Regions from separate parts of the Exiguobacterium sp. s127 genome, predicted to be linked through region 1. Evidence: riboswitches for the same ligand, from Rfam matches in the RefSeq annotation. Region 1 holds a riboswitch; each other region holds the start of a gene.
The links. Region 1 has a riboswitch for S-adenosylmethionine ahead of KNP98_RS12020 (alpha/beta hydrolase). Riboswitches for the same ligand answer to the same signal wherever they lie in the genome.

Region 1 (5,523 bases):
GATGGTGGTTTCGGCTTCCTTCGTCCCATCAACTACTCACAATCCTCTGAAGATATCTACATCGCCGCTTCACAAATTCGTCGTTTTAATCTTCGTAATGGAGATGTCGTCACGGGAAAAGTCCGGCCACCGAAGGAAAATGAACGTTTCCAAGGTTTATTGAGCGTTGAAGCAGTGAATGGAGAAGCGCCGGACACGGCACGAAACCGTTTATTCTTCCCTGCGCTGACACCGATTTACCCCGATCGTTTAATGCGTCTTGAAACAGAACCGCGTCATCTGTCGGTTCGTGTCATGGACATGATTGCGCCGGTCGGATTCGGGCAACGCGGATTGATTGTCGCACCACCGAAGGCAGGGAAGACGTCCTTGTTAAAAGAGATTGCGAATTCGATTCAAGTCAACCATCCGGATGTTGAGTTAATCATTCTTTTGATTGATGAACGACCGGAGGAAGTGACGGATATCGAACGTTCCGTACCGGGAGCAGACGTCGTCAGTTCGACGTTTGATGAGACACCGGATAACCACGTCCGGATTTCAGAACTCGTCCTTGAGCGGGCGATGCGTCTCGTCGAGCATAAAAAAGATGTCGTCATCTTGATGGACTCGATCACACGTCTGACGCGTGCCTATAACCTGACCGTCCCGCAAAGCGGACGGACCTTATCAGGGGGGATTGACCCGGCTGCCTTCCATAAACCGAAACGTTTCTTCGGAGCAGCACGGAACATCGAACATGGCGGCAGTTTGACGATTCTCGCGACAGCACTCGTTGAGACCGGTTCACGGATGGACGATGTCATCTATGAAGAATTTAAAGGGACCGGCAACATGGAGCTTCATCTTGACCGGAAACTATCAGAGCGTCGCATCTTCCCGGCGATCGATATCCGGAAATCCGGCACACGGAAAGAAGAGTTGCTCCTACCGAAAGATCAACTCGATGCGTTGTGGACGATTCGTCGGACGATGAATGAATCAAACGAGTTCGTCGACAGTTTCTTGCGCAAGATTAAGGATACGAAAAATAATGAAGAATTCTTCGTTGAACTGTTGAAGGAAAAGAAGAAGCCGATTCGCCGGGCAGCAGCTAAACCACGGACGATCAAAACAGATACACCGACTTGAAAATAGGTATTGCGAGACGATGAAAAATCGTTTAGTATAGGAAGGTAACTTACTCTGGCTCAGCAAATGAACCAGGGCGGAAGGAGAGAAATCAACCATGAAACAAGGAATTCACCCAAACTACAACAAAGTTGTATTTATGGATTCAACTACTGAGTACAAATTCTTAACTGGTTCTACTCGTTCTTCGAACGAAACAATCACTTGGGAAGATGGAAACGAGTACCCACTCATCCGCGTGGATGTGTCTTCGGACTCGCACCCATTCTACACTGGTCGTCAAAAGTTCAACGCTGCAGACGGTCGTGTCGATCGCTTCAACAAAAAATACGGCCGCAAGTAATTGCGACCTATCCATTAAAAAACAGCCTGTCTCCATCACTGGAGCAGGCTGTTTTTGTATAGACTGAACTGGGCGCGATAGGTCAGGTAAGTCTTCAACACGAACGATGAGCCGATTGCGCCGGCAATGCCGGTGATATACGGGAGCAAGTCAGGATTTGTCGCGAATTGTTCGAAGAGACGACTGAAGGAAAAATGTCGGCCGAGGAAAAAACCTGCGCCGAGAAAGACACTAATCCAAATCAAAGCCCCGGTATACGCATAGACGGCGAAAACCCGAAACGGCATCTTCGAAACACCGGCAAAAAAAGCGGACAGTTGGCGAAGGCCAGGTATGTAGTAACCGATAATCAAGACCGACTTGCCGTAACGAAGAAAGCCGGCTTCTGCCGTGACAATGTGTTTTTCAGAAATGCGAAACTTCGGTCCGATTCGATGAAGCAACGGCATTCCGAGTTTCAGACCAAGCAGGTAGCTGATCGTCATCCCGATACAGCTTCCGGCGTAAGCGGCGAGAATCGTTCCGATTAAGGGTAAATTGCCTTGATGCATCCAAAAACCGGACATGATCAGTAACGTTTCATCCGGAACAGGAAGCCCGATGATCCCCCCGGCTAGAAGGATCGCAAGTCCGAATGAACCATATTGATGAAGCACTTCATGTAATATGTGATGGATCGGGAACACCTTCCTTCATAAATTCTTCTTCTATAGTGTACAGGAAATGAGGACTGGTTAAAACGACAAGGTGGGGAATCATGGGAATGAACGGATGGATTTTTGATTTCGAGAAGTCAACTCTTTTCCTTATATTCGATTCGGGCTATACTCGTTAAAGTGACTAATTTTAGAGGACGGTGTCTGCAATGATGCATGTAATAAATCAGTATGGTTGGATTGAAGTGATTTGCGGAAGTATGTTCTCTGGTAAGTCGGAAGAATTGATTCGACGCGTTCGCCGGGCTCAGTACGGGAAGTTGCCGGTCCAAGTATTTAAACCGGCAATCGACGACCGTTATCATGAAGAACATGTCGTCTCGCACGTCGGCAACTCTGTCATCGCGGTACCGATGGCGACGAGCCGTGACGTGTACGCGGCAGTCGCACAAGAGACACAAGTGGTCGCGATTGACGAAGTTCAGTTCTTTGATGATGAAATCGTCGATGTCATCGAGGCCCTCGCGCAGGACGGAAAACGTGTCATCTGTGCCGGACTCGATCAAGACTTCCGGGCGGAACCATTCGGTAAGATGCCGGAACTTCTCGCACGGGCAGAGTTCGTCACGAAACTGCAGGCGATCTGCCTGTCGTGCGGTGACCCGGCATCGCGGACGCAACGTTTAATCGACGGTCGACCTGCCAACTACAATGATCCAATCATTTTAGTCGGCGCGTCAGAGTCGTATGAGCCGCGTTGCCGCCACTGCCATGAAGTGCCGGGGAAATCGCAAGCCCTGCAACAATGGAAGAAACAGCAACAGAACTGATGAAGTAAACGAAGGACTGATTCATCAGTCAGGACCGCATCAATCAAATGGCCGATACTCCCATCGTTTCAAGGGAGCATCGGCCATTTTTTTTGCGCATTCATATTGTTCTGGACGGCTTAGTCGATGCTTGAAACACGCATCGAAACAGTCTTCATCCCTTGCTTTTGCGCAGGAAAGACATCAACCGGTGTGGGTCAAACGACTATATTGGTGTACAAAGTGTGTTGCCTCGCGGACAATCGTTTCTTGATCATAATCGAGGGTCGCGACATGATAGGAGTCAAGCAGGCAATAGCTCCGTTTGTCCGTCGAACCGATGACTTGATAAAGGTAATCCGAACTTTCAGGCGGGACGACATGGTCTTCGGCAGAATATAAAATAAGTGTTGGAATCTCGATGGCTGGTAAGAGTGGACGTGTCTGGTCAATCAAGGTCAAAAGTTCCGATGCGCAGACGACAGGGACCTGGTCATAGATGATTTCAAACGCTTCACGTTTAATGTCTGGGGTACTTTCTTTTAAGTAGCGTGGACAGTCTTCAAAAGATAATGCTTCATAGGCAGGAATCGCTAACGCTGCATTGATCGTAATCAATCCGTCAGCAGGTAATCCTTCCGCGACGAGTGCAAGGGCAAGTGTCGCACCCATCGATTGTCCGGCGATGAAAATGGACGAACAATGATTGGTTAAGACGTCGAACCCTTGGCGGAGGCTTTGTTTCCAATCTTCAGCAGTCGACGCTTCGAAATCACGGATGCTCGTCCCGTGTCCGTCGAGACGCGGGGCATACACGGTAAACCCTTGAGCGGCAAACTGCTCTCCGACAGTACGGACGCTTTGAGGGGTTGCGTTAAAACCGTGAGACAGTAAAATACCGATTGGACCTCGTTCAATCAAAAAAGCTTCTGCGCCAAACAGGACGAGTGATGATGAATTCATAAAGGGTTCCTCCTTCTATTAAAAAACTCGTAGTGCTTTAGGCGCACTACGAGATTCTCGTAAGTATCATCCAAAGCATCGGCTTTGCTGGTCGGAGCACCTTGCATGTTGCAGGTTGCCGTGGGTTCGTAGAGCCAGATCTCTCGCCCACTCTTGATATATCGTATAGGAATTGTCGGAATAATCATTGTGAAGAGGATAGCATTGATTGAAATACGTTGTCAAGAAGTCAAAAAGAAGTCGAAATTGATAAACTGGGTAATTTGGTTTAATTTTGAAAATATGGTTGACTTGAGAAAGGAATCCCCGTAGTGTAAGCATTAGATTCACGACATAAGAACGACTTGAAACATCACACATATGAACTTCATACCGTAGCACTTATCGAGAGAGGTGGAGGGACTGGCCCTACGAAACCTCGGCAACAGACTTCTTACGTCGTACTGTGCCAATTCCGTCAGACGTTTGTCTGAAAGATGAGCGGAGCGGATTCTGCCTTAGTGCAGATGGAAGGATCCTTTTCTTTTAAGAGAAGGGTCCTTTTTTTGATGTTTTCCTAAAAAAAGAGAATGAAATACAATTCATTTTGTATTTTAGAATGACCTGTGCTAGTCTTGAGCTGTATAACTCAATAACCAGTTCTTCGGGGTAGGGTGAAAATCCCAACCGGCGGTGATGCGATTGATAAATCGATGAGCCCGCGACCTGCAGTGTACGCACTGTGGCTGACTTGGTGAGACTCCAGGGCCGACGGTAAAGTCCGGATGGGAGAAGGACGAAACAATGCGCTTGCTGCCATTTTCTGAAAAAATGTTTTCAGGGAAAGGTCTGTTTCTGTATGTGTAAAAACAGAAACGCGAGACGCTTATTTCGTCAATCCTTCAATCACGACGCCCCTTTTACAGGAGGCGTCTTTTTTATTGAAAGGAGCGGAAAAAATGGAAACATTAATGGAAACATTCATGAGTTATGCGATGCAACTAGCACACATGTTAAACGGTCAAACGAGCCCGAATCCGAGTGTCGGCTGCGTCATCGTCAAACAGGGGCGGATTGTTGGTTTTGGGGCCCACCGTTATGCGGGAGGACCCCATGCCGAAGTCGAAGCGCTCCTCATGGCAGGTGAAGCAGCACGCGGAGCCGATCTCTACGTGACACTCGAACCGTGCAATCATCACGGCAAAACACCGCCGTGTACGGAAGCAATCCTCGAAGCAGGAATCAATCGTGTTTTTATCGCGACAGAGGACCGCCACGCGCTCGTCGCAGGAAGCGGTATCACACGTCTCCGTCAGGCGGGGATTGACGTCGAAGTCGGTCTACTAAAAGACGAGGCAGTGGCACTGTATGAACCATTTTGGACGGCGATTGAACGAAAACGTCCGCATGTCACAGTGAAAGTCGCCCAAACGATGAACGGGACGATTGCGACGGGTGAACAACGCTTTATCACTTCGGAAGCGGCACGTGCTGACGGACGGCAGTTACGCGGGATACACGACGCGATTCTCGTCGGAAGCGACACGGTGATCATCGATGACCCGGCACTGACGTTGCGCAGTTCGACCGGCATCGAACCGGTCCGTGTCATTGTCGATCGCCGCGGGCGCCTGACTGAAAC
Region 2 (5,523 bases), on a different contig from region 1:
GTTCTTTTTGAAAACCTTTAAATTGTGTACATTACGTATTCTCATGGATGAATCAGGGCGAGATACGACAATCCCCGTTCAGATTAAAGATGGGCTGACGGTGAGTACCGACCAAACCGCCCAGTGGGTCGCTGAAATCGTCGTCACCGACACCGATCAACCGATTTTGAAAGAACTGTTCGAGAAAAAGCTGCGCGCCTTGATTGAAATCACGATTTCACGGCCGGACAATGACCCCGCCGCCATGATCGTCACGCCTTATGAAAGTACGCAATTGAGCGAAGGCGTCTCTTATCTCTTTACCGGTAAGATGGTCATGATGAAAAATGATTTATCCGAATCGATTTTGCGTGAAGTCGTCGAAGACAACTTTACTGGCGAAGAGCTGATTCAAGAATATAAAGACCGACGCTCTAAACGTGGTGCTCATATCACGAGCATCGCGAAAGAAACGTTTAAACAGTACTTACAAGAACATCCGGCAACCGTCGAAGGATGATGTTCAAATTGTGATATGGTCCGCTACATTAATCCGCTCAATCTCATAACGGTCGGAAAAACGAATGTAATTCGCACATGCATTTTTTAACGGCGTCCGGTAACTGAATGTCTCATCAATCGAGGAGAGTGCCGCTTTAATCGTATGCGAATGGCAGACGACTAAGAGGCGTTTTCCTCGATATTTTTCTGTCAGTTCTTCAACCGCACTGAAGACACGCTGTTGAATTTCCGCTTCCGTTTCAAGCCCCGGGACGCGCTCTGCATCATTTGCCTGCACTGCTTCGTAAATTCCGGCGACCGGTTCACCGGAAGCCGTTCCAAATTCGCGCTCGACAAGCCGTTCATCCGTTTCCGTCAAGCTTAGACCGATCGATTGACCAATGATTTCAGCAGTTTCGACAGCTCGCGATAGCGGACTTGAAATCAAGACGTCCCACTGTTCTTCTGCCAGGTAGGCAGCACTGAGAGCCGCCTGTTTTCTACCGGTCTCGTTAAGCGGTATATCTTCACGTCCTTGAATCCGCTCGTTTAAGTTCCAGTCCGTTTGACCGTGTCGTACTAAACAAATTTCCGTCATATTGCAGTCTCCTTCTAAAGAAATATGACTGATTGTATCATGTTTCCTAATGAAGCGCCTCTCGTTTCGGTAAGACAAGCACTTGACAACTGAAGGCTTCGATTCGTTCGAGCAAACGTTCAATTTTGAGTGGATTTTCAGTTTGGGCAAAGCTCGCCAGCGAATGTGTGCCATTCGGGAAAGAGAATAATCGAACATCCGCCCCGACATCCGCCCCCTTCTCAACAAAGTGGAGTGCTTGAGCAAACGGGACAATCGGATCCTTTTTTCCGTGCAGCAACATGATCGGCAGCGAGTCGGAACTTAAATGTGTCGCCGGGGAGACACGCATCATCAACTGTCGCCATTCTTCACGTCCACCCCCATAAAACTTGATATGGGCAATCCAGGTTTGAATGAATTTAAACAACAGAAAATTCGTCGGCGGATACAAGGCGATGACTCCACTGATTAAAGGAAGATGCGCCTCCGCCTGTTCGCCGATAAATTCAGTCGGGGCAAGCGCCGTCGTCAACATTAGGGCTCCACCTGCTGAATCACCCCATAAAAGCATGCGACCGCGCGCGATGCGTAATTCATCCGCTTGTTGATTTAAAAAACATAAGGCATCTCGAACATCTTCCAGGTTGTCCGGAAAGTAGCTGCCATCCTCAAATAAACGATAGTCGATGCTGCAAACGGCAATCCCGAGTTCTAAAAACCGGTCGATGATTGGAGCAAAACTAAACACATCATCACGGTTTCCACGAACGAATGCGCCGCCATGAGCATAAATCGCGACCGGAAACGGCCCTTCTCCCGGCGGATAATAGATATCTAACGTCAAGTCCTGCTGATTGACCGTCTTGTATAAAAGATTTCGTGGTGCTAATTGCTTTTCGGTAAGCGGCAAGACCGGCTCCGTCCATCTGAGTAAGGCTCCATAATTATTCCAAATACTCGCACCAGCAGCAGCCGTCGTCAAAATAGCGGCGCCACCCATCAACCATGCTGTTTCACGTTTCACCTCATCACCTCCAAGGCTCATTCCGATTTCACTTCTACTCTTCTCTTACCCGATTTATTTTGAACTAGAACTTCACAACATTCCGACTTGACGCTTTAATTTCCGTCGGATATAGTTAGAAAGTCCAAATCGGAACAATTACGTTTTAATTATCTTGGAGGGTTCATATATGAAAAAAATCATTCCAGCGTTAACCATCGCGACAGTAACTGCCAGTCTGCTCGCCGCATGCGGCTCATCGACTTCAAATTCAGACGAAGACGGTAAATTGCAAATTTATACGTCGACGTTCGCCACGGCAGCCATCGCCAAAGAAATCGGCGGAAAGGACGTCCAGGTCGAATTAATCGTTCCCCCTGGCGCCGACCCGCATTCGTATGAGCCGACTCCGAAGCAACTGACGACGATTGCGAAAGGCGATCTATTTTTACTTACCGGCACAACCCTTGAGCCGTACTCTGAAAAGATTAAGGAAAGTTTAGCCGGTAATTCCATTCGTTTTGTCGAGACAAGTAAAAATATCGACTTACTCGAAGCTTCCGCTTCGCTTCATACGCACGAAGAAGACGCACACGATGACCATGATGATCACGAGGCTGAAGAAGAGTCGCACGATCATGGACAATACGATCCGCATGTTTGGCTCGACCCGAACAACGCCAAGAAAATGGCTGACTCGATTACGACCGCGTTAGCAAAGGAAGCACCTGACCGGAAGGAAACGTTTGATAAAAACCTCGCACTCTTTAACAAACAAGCAGATGAACTCGACCAAAATTTACAAAAAGCTGTTGACTCCGGTTCGAAAAAGGAGCTTCTCGTCACGCATGCCGCATACGGGTACTTGGCGGAACGTTACGGTTTCACGCAACTGCCGATTGCCGGTATTTCACCGTCTGACGAACCGTCCCAAAAACAGCTGGCTGCCATCGTCAAGGAAGCAGAGATGCATGACTTAAACTATATCGCCTTCGAAGAGACGGTGTCGCCAAAGGTCGCCCGTGTCATCCAAAAAGAAATCGGTGCCGAATCGATTACGATTCATAACCTCGAGTCCGTCGCAAAAGATCAACAAGATCAATCGTACTTTGATTTGATGAACGAAAACGTGACGACGCTCAAACAAGCACTGCAGTAAGGTACAGTTGACAAGCATTAAAAGATACGTTAGGGTAATAAACGTGTTTTAAACAACGACTAAACAACTAAATGACTTCTTTTTATCGCGAGAAACGGAGGGACTGGCCCAATGATGTTTCGGCAGCGGACGATTGATTCGTACTGTGCCAAATCCAGCAAGCTATGGCTTGAGAGATAAGAAGAGCGTCTTTTTCAGTAAAGACCTCCTTCTTTCTTGCGAAGGGGTCTTTTTTTGTATGCTGAAGAAATGGAGTGATTCACATGAACGAAACGGTTACGCCGAACAAATGGGCGTTGTTCCCCTTGTTCGTTTTCCTTGTATTATTCATCGGTGCAGGAATCTTCTATAACGACTTTTACAAATTCCCCATCTTGATTGCAGCTTTAATCGCCTTGATTTTTGCTGCTGCGACATCTAAGGGAGACATCAACCAGACCGTCGAGCGGATTGCCCGCGGTGCCGGAAATCCGGACATCATGATCATGGTCTTCATCTTTTTACTCGCTGGCACATTTTCTGGAACAGCGAATGCAATCGGAGCCATTGATGCGACCGTCAACGCTGCACTCAGTTTCCTACCCCAGTCTCTTTTAATGAGTGGATTGTTCATCATTGCCGCTTTCATCTCGATGGCGATGGGAACTTCGACCGGCACAATCGCTGCCCTTGCACCGATCGCACTCGGGATTCATGACGCGACGGGTGTCAATGTCGCACTCGCCGCTGCTGCCGTCGTCGGTGGAGCAATGTTCGGTGATAACTTATCGTTTATCTCAGATACGACAATCGCCGCTGTCCGGACACAAAAAACGAACATGCGTGATAAATTCAGAACGAACTTTTTAATCGTCTTGCCTGCTGCCGTCATCACTGTCATCTTACTCGCTTTCGTGTCAGGTTCCGGAGATGTCGTCGAAGCGAAAGCATTTGAATTTTATAAGCTGATTCCGTATCTTTCCGTCATCGCGCTCGCACTCTTTGGTGTCAACGTCATTCTCGTCTTACTCGGCGGGACGTTATTGACAGGCATCATCGGAATGATCGACGGTAGTTTCGGAGTAAGTGGATTTGTCCTCGCGATGTCTGACGGATTGATGGGGATGGCAGAAATCTCAATCTTGACGTTGCTGATGGGTGGACTCGTCAGCCTGATCACCTATAACGGTGGAATTGCTTATCTCAAAGAAACGCTGACACGAAAGATTTCGAAACGCCGGGGAGCTGAGTTCAGTATGGCTGCCCTCGTCAGTGCAACGAATCTCGCAACAGCAAATAATACGATTTCGATTCTTGTCGCCGGTCCGCTCGCTGCTGAAATCGCGGATACGTATGACATCGACCGGAAGAAGTCAGCCAGTATCCTCGACCTCTTTTCCTGTGGTGTTCAAGGAATCATCCCGTACGGAGCGCAACTTTTGATTGCCGCTGAATTGACGAAAACGGCGTCACCCGAACTGATTCCTTATTTGTTCTATCCATTTTTACTGTTCGTTTGTGGATCACTGGCAATCTTCTTCGGCTTCCCACGCCGGAAGAGTGATGCCGCACAGAAAAACAACATGTCGTAAAACAAACAACCCCCGTCGCTTCGTCTGCGACGGGGGTTCACTTTATTTCTGTTTTTCTTGACGATTCAAAATGAAATAGGCAATCGCCGGAAGCGGAAATTGAACGAGTCCTGCTCCCCCCCATACCCACGGATTGCGTCCTGTCTTGCGGGCACCAAGGAAGAGGAACGTGGCTTGAGCACCTAATAGTGCTGCAATGCTTGTCCAAACTCCTTTTGGTACTTTTTTAATCGATTTCACCATGATATTACACCTCTCTTCGTTTATGCATCAGTAGACTTTCTTCTCTTTCCCATTCTATATTCCCTGCTTATGAGCATCAAAACAGATGTTCCGCTAAGTTCATGCTAAACTGAACAGGCAAATCCATATTCTAGTTTCATTGAAGGAGGAGTATATACATGCAATACGCAAAACTTTCAAATGGTATCACGATTCCACAGATCGGGTTCGGTGTCTGGCAAGTCGATGAAGAGACGGAAGCACCGGCTGCCGTCGCAGAAGCACTTCGCGTCGGTTACCGTCATATCGATACGGCTGCCGTCTACAAAAACGAACGTGGTGTCGCAAAAGGAATCAAAGAAAGCGGCGTGAAACGTGAAGAACTCTTCTTGACGTCTAAAGTTTGGAACGATGACATTCGTGCCGGACGGACGAAAGAGGCTTTCGCTGAGTCACTTGAGCGACTAGAAACCGATTATCTCGATCTTTATCTCATTCACTGGCCGGT
Region 3 (5,523 bases), on a different contig from region 1:
CTCATGCGAGTCTGCTTCTGAACTGAAAATTAAGCGAATCGTTTCGCTTGTTCTTCAAGAATTGCTGCTTTATCTGTTTGCTCCCATGGTAATTCGATATCTGTACGACCGAAATGACCATAAGCTGCTGTCTGACGATAAATCGGACGGCGAAGATCAAGCATCTTGATGATCCCTGCTGGGCGAAGATCGAAATTTTCGGCAACGAGTTCGACGAGTTGTGCTTCTGGAAGTTTACCTGTTCCAAACGTATCAACTGCAATCGATACTGGGTGCGCGACACCAATCGCATACGCAAGTTGAACTTCTGCTTTATCTGCAAGACCAGAAGCTACGAGGTTTTTCGCGACGTAACGTGCTGCATATGCTGCAGAACGGTCAACTTTTGTTGGATCTTTACCAGAGAATGCGCCGCCGCCATGACGTGCATAGCCACCATACGTATCAACGATGATTTTACGTCCAGTTAATCCTGCATCACCTTGTGGTCCACCGATGACGAAGCGACCTGTCGGGTTAATGAAGAACTTTGTTTCCGCATCGATGTATTCTGATGGAATCACAGGTGCGATGACATGCTCTTTCAGGTCTGCTTGGATTTGCTCAAGCGTCACTTCTTCTGCATGTTGTGTTGAGATGACGATTGTATCGACACGAACCGGTTCGTTGTTCTCATTGTATTCTACAGTTACTTGCGTCTTACCATCCGGACGGAGGTAGTCAAGTTGTCCAGTTTTACGGACTTCTGCGAGACGACGAGCAAGTTTGTGTGAAAGTGAGATCGGAAGTGGCATCAATTCAGGCGTTTCTTTCGTTGCATAACCGAACATGAGACCTTGGTCCCCTGCACCGATTGCATCGATTTCTTCATCTGACATGTTACCTTCGCGTGCTTCAAGCGCTTGGTCAACACCGAGAGCGATATCTGCTGATTGCTCATCGATTGAAGTCAATACAGCACAAGTGTCTGCATCGAAACCATATTTAGCGCGTGTATAGCCAATCTCACGAATTGTTTCGCGAACGACTTTCGGGATATCGACATAAGTCGATGTCGTGATTTCACCTGCGACGAGGACAAGTCCTGTCGTGACAGATGTTTCAGCAGCGACACGAGCATTCGGATCGGCTGCGAGGATTGCATCTAAGATAGAATCCGAGATTTGGTCACAGATTTTATCCGGGTGACCTTCAGTAACTGACTCCGACGTAAATAGTCGGCGATTAAGGTTTGTCATGTTTGACCCTCCCAAAAAAGAATTTGACGGTGTACTCATTTCCCCTAGTTGAGTGGGACGGTAAAATGAAAAAAACCTCTCCATGTCCAAAAAATGGTCAGGGAAAGGTTGTGCGTTCTTCCTTTACCCTCTTATCGTTCGAAGTGTTTACTTCGCTTCAGGAGAGCACCTTTTCCTTCATTAATAGAATTCTTAATGTAGGACGGTTGCCGGGTTTCTTCGGGCCTTGTTCCCTCCACCTGCTCAGAATAAGAGTATCCGTTACGAATTACATGATATAAAGTTGTGACCACTCTGTCAAGCTACGTTTTAATTTCTAGTCGAAACTTTCCCGAAGAGATGTTAAACTGTTAATGCTGAAAGCGTTTCCAAATAAATAGAAATCAGCGCTAAAAAAGGATTGCTCATCCTTTAGTATGTCATATATAATAAATGTGTCATACTAAATGCCAGAGCTAAACCAACGTAGGGGAAAGGTGGGGTCAGGATGCCGATGACGGTCCTGAATATCGAAGAGCTACTCAAGAAGGAGCATGTGTTCAAACAACTATCTGTTGCTGAGCTAGTCGAACATGCAATTCGTAACGAAGAAGGGGTTCTTGCTGAAAATGGCGCTCTGTCTGTAGAAACGGGGAAATTTACAGGTCGTTCACCTAAAGACAAGTTCATTGTTCGCGATCAGTCATGCGAGTCACATATCGATTGGGGCCATGTCAATCAACCGATGGAAGCAGACAACTTCGAGCAACTTTTACAAAAAGTTCTTCGCTACATGAATGAAGCAGATCAGCTCTACTACACAGAAGCTGCTGCTGGTGCAGACACTCATTTTACCCTTCCGGTTCGGATCGTGACACAATATGCTTGGCATAATTTGTTTGCAAAACAACTATTTTTGCGTGAATATCCGACAGAAGCTGCTTTTGAGCCTTTCACGGTTATTTATGCGCCTCACTTCAAAGCAGATCCGAAAGTCGATGGAACGAATTCCGAAACGTTCATCGCCATGTCATTCGAACATCGGATTGTCTTAATCGGTGGAACAGAATATGCGGGCGAAATCAAAAAATCGATTTTCTCTGTCATGAACTACCTTTTACCTCAACGAGACGTCTTATCGATGCATTGCTCGGCTAACGTCGGTCATGAGGGTGACGTCGCTTTATTCTTCGGATTATCCGGTACTGGTAAGACCACACTGTCTGCTGACGACAGTCGTCAATTGATTGGTGACGATGAGCACGGGTGGTCCAACGACGGCGTCTTCAATATCGAAGGTGGCTGTTACGCAAAAACGGTCAACCTATCGCGCGAAAAAGAACCACAAATCTTTGATGCGATTCGTTTTGGCACTGTTCTCGAAAACGTCGTCCTCGATGATGCACGAATTCCTGACTATGATGATACGTCAAAAACGGAAAACACACGGGCCGCTTATCCGATTACAGCGATTGATAATATTGCAGTACCATCACGCGCCGGACATCCGAAAACGATTGTCTTTTTAACAGCTGATGCTTACGGCGTCCTGCCGCCAATCAGTAAGTTGACGAAGGAGCAAGCGATGTATCACTTCTTATCCGGGTATACATCGAAGTTAGCCGGGACAGAGCGTGGCGTAACAGAACCGGAAGCGACATTCTCGACATGCTTCGGTTCACCCTTCTTACCGCTCATTCCTGAAAAATATGCAACGATGCTCGGTGAGCTCATCGACCGGCACGGTGTCACGGTTTACCTCGTCAATACAGGCTGGACGGGTGGCGCATATGGGACGGGAAGTCGGATGAAGCTTGCATATACACGGACGATGGTCAATGCAGCTGTCAACGGCACACTCGCTGATATCCCGACGGAAGAGCATCCGATTTTCGGGCTACACATGCCGCTCGAAGTCCCTGGTGTCCCAAGCGACTTACTCAACCCTGTCAAAGTTTGGTCGGATGCTGATGCGTATGAACAACAAGCACGGGCTTTGGCGACTAAATTCAAACAAAATTTCACACGGTTCGACAGTGCAACTACTGAAATCAAATCAGCAGGGCCACGTGTTTAATTAAACTAAGATAGTTAAAAGGCACCAGACACTGTATGTTCAGTGAGCTGGTGCCTTTTAACATCCATCAGACGATTGAATCTTCTTCATCCGGTTGCAGATGAAGTTCTTTTTTAGTCAACCAATCTTGACTCTCTTTTAATAGTGCATAGGCACGCTGTTTTGAAATACCAAAACGATGGGTTAGTTTTTCAAACTGTTCAAATTCACCACGGTCGGCACTAATCGCGAGCAATAAACAATCACGAAACGGATGATCTTTTCCTTGTAACACGATTTTCAACGTCGACTCGATTGGTAATTGATCAATGATTTCATCAATATCGACTGACAGTAATGCATCGATATGCGAGAGTAAGCCAATCATGTAGGCACTTTCCGGACGTAACGTCTTTGTTTCAAGTGCAAATAACTCGCATAACTTGGCACAATGCAGTGAAGAACGCAACAACTCGTCTGACCACTTGTACGGACTCGCAAGTCGCATCTCTCGTAAAACGATTAACGAAATCCAACTTTTAAGTTGTGAAAACCCGAGTAGTGAAATCGCTTGACGAACGGATTCGACGGTATTTCGAAGACCAATCCCGGGAGAATTGATGAGCTGGAGGACTTGCACACTAATGTATGGATTTCCTTCGATTTCATCGACGACTTGGTCATAATACTCATCTGATTCGAGCCACTTCAACATCTTTAACAATACAGGCAATTGTGGCGGAACAGCCTTCCCTTTCATCAACATCGGTTTTGCATAAAAATAGCCTTGGAACCAGTCGTACCCCATGCTCAAACTACGAAGATGATCTTCATGCGTTTCGACACGCTCTGCCAACAAACGGATATGCGGATAGTTTCGTTTAACGATATGTAAAATCGCACTTTGTTCACGTGGGTTGATTGCTTCGATATCAATTTTTATTAAATCAATTAAATCAAACAACTCTGGACCATGATTTCGTAATAAATCCGTCACGAAATCATCCAAGGCCAATTGAAATCCAGCCTCTTTCCATTTTTTCAAAACCGACAGCATATGTGAATCGATGACGACGGTCTCAAGCACCTCGATGACAAATCGTTCCGGATCTAAGTGATCAATCAGCTCACCTTGTAATAAATCACCGGTGAAATTGATGAATAAACGTTTTCCTTCTGCCACTCGATCGACACCTAAATGGACGAGCGTATTCGTCAACACGTCCATCGTCGCTAATTCACCATCAAAAATAGCAGGCGCTTCCACTGAACGATATAATAATTCAAATGCATCGATGGCACCGGATCGATTCACGATTGGTTGTCGTGCCAGCAAGATTTCCATCCCGTTCTCCCCTTTTGTCTTCCACCCTATTGTTCACTTCATATTTTCTAGTATACCAAATATTGTTTTTTGTTTAAAAAATGCTTTTTTAAAACATATCAATGTTACTGATTTCCTAAAAAAAGTCACCCCGGCTGTTCGAGGTGACTACATCCTATGTTCCATCAGCGCAACATCCAATCGATGATTTCCTTCGTCACAGCAAATTTTTCGTGCAACGGAAATTGATGGGCCTGCTCGTAAATACGAAGCCGCGTCTGACTCGGATAGCGCGCAGCATAATTCGTTGCATGACGTAAGCGAACCTTTTGATCGTACCGTCCGTGAATCAGCAAGACTTGCCCTTGTGGAGCGGCGTAGAGCGGCGAACGGATTTGATACGCTTGTTGTTGCGTCTCTGGCAATCCACCCGTGAAACGGCGTAACATTTTTTGCATCGTTCTCTGTTCTTCATATGTCCAGACGAGATTCGTCACCCCTGCCCATGAGACCGTGCGCGCGACCGGGCGATGATGTGCCAACAACAAGGCCATCTGCCCACCACGAGAGAAGCCAAACACCGAGACGCGTTCCGCGTGACGGGTTAACCAATCATATGCCCCTGTTGCATCACGAATATCATGATGACCAAAATCTTCCTTCCCTGTACCCCCTAAGTTCCCTCGGTAAAAAGGGGCCATGACTAAAAATCCGGCTTGAGCAAACTGCATCAGTCGCGTCGGTCGAACCATTCCGATATTACGTGTCCCGCCACGTAAATACAGCATCCCTTGCCCATTCGGACGTGTCGGTAAAACGACATAGGCACCGACCCGTTCGTGATCAGATGTTTCATAGTATATACGAAACGTCCGGAAGGGACCTTGCTTCGGCAATTCAAACCAATCGGCGTTCGGCGAGTACAC

Region 2: it holds a riboswitch for S-adenosylmethionine, as region 1 does, so the genes downstream of both, KNP98_RS06765 (Na+/H+ antiporter NhaC family protein) here and KNP98_RS12020 (alpha/beta hydrolase) in region 1, are expected to answer to the same signal.
Region 3: it holds a riboswitch for S-adenosylmethionine, as region 1 does, so the genes downstream of both, metK (methionine adenosyltransferase) here and KNP98_RS12020 (alpha/beta hydrolase) in region 1, are expected to answer to the same signal.

Annotation. Positions count from the first base shown of each region.
Region 1 covers NZ_JACSMO010000009.1:61,235-66,757, forward strand. Annotated here, with positions in the region: gene rho (transcription termination factor Rho) at 1-1,131, shown strand, start outside; gene KNP98_RS12005 (type B 50S ribosomal protein L31) at 1,229-1,474, shown strand; gene KNP98_RS12010 (DedA family protein) at 1,510-2,160, opposite strand; gene KNP98_RS12015 (thymidine kinase) at 2,343-2,960, shown strand; gene KNP98_RS12020 (alpha/beta hydrolase) at 3,144-3,902, opposite strand; SAM riboswitch class I at 3,963-4,065, opposite strand; SAM riboswitch class I at 4,281-4,385, shown strand; FMN riboswitch at 4,538-4,682, shown strand; gene ribD (bifunctional diaminohydroxyphosphoribosylaminopyrimidine deaminase/5-amino-6-(5-phosphoribosylamino)uracil reductase RibD) at 4,841-5,523, shown strand, end outside.
Region 2 covers NZ_JACSMO010000004.1:12,421-17,943, forward strand. Annotated here, with positions in the region: gene KNP98_RS06745 (YwpF family protein) at 8-499, shown strand; gene KNP98_RS06750 (histidine phosphatase family protein) at 503-1,078, opposite strand; gene KNP98_RS06755 (alpha/beta hydrolase fold domain-containing protein) at 1,125-2,084, opposite strand; gene KNP98_RS06760 (metal ABC transporter solute-binding protein, Zn/Mn family) at 2,254-3,222, shown strand; SAM riboswitch class I at 3,302-3,405, shown strand; gene KNP98_RS06765 (Na+/H+ antiporter NhaC family protein) at 3,486-4,793, shown strand; gene KNP98_RS06770 (hypothetical protein) at 4,836-5,036, opposite strand; gene KNP98_RS06775 (aldo/keto reductase) at 5,195-5,523, shown strand, end outside.
Region 3 covers NZ_JACSMO010000001.1:350,351-355,873, reverse strand. Annotated here, with positions in the region: gene metK (methionine adenosyltransferase) at 30-1,238, opposite strand; SAM riboswitch class I at 1,367-1,493, opposite strand; gene pckA (phosphoenolpyruvate carboxykinase (ATP)) at 1,726-3,294, shown strand; gene KNP98_RS01715 (EAL and HDOD domain-containing protein) at 3,362-4,618, opposite strand; gene KNP98_RS01710 (alpha/beta hydrolase family protein) at 4,783-5,523, opposite strand; gene ytkD (RNA deprotection pyrophosphohydrolase) at 5,495-5,523, opposite strand, start outside.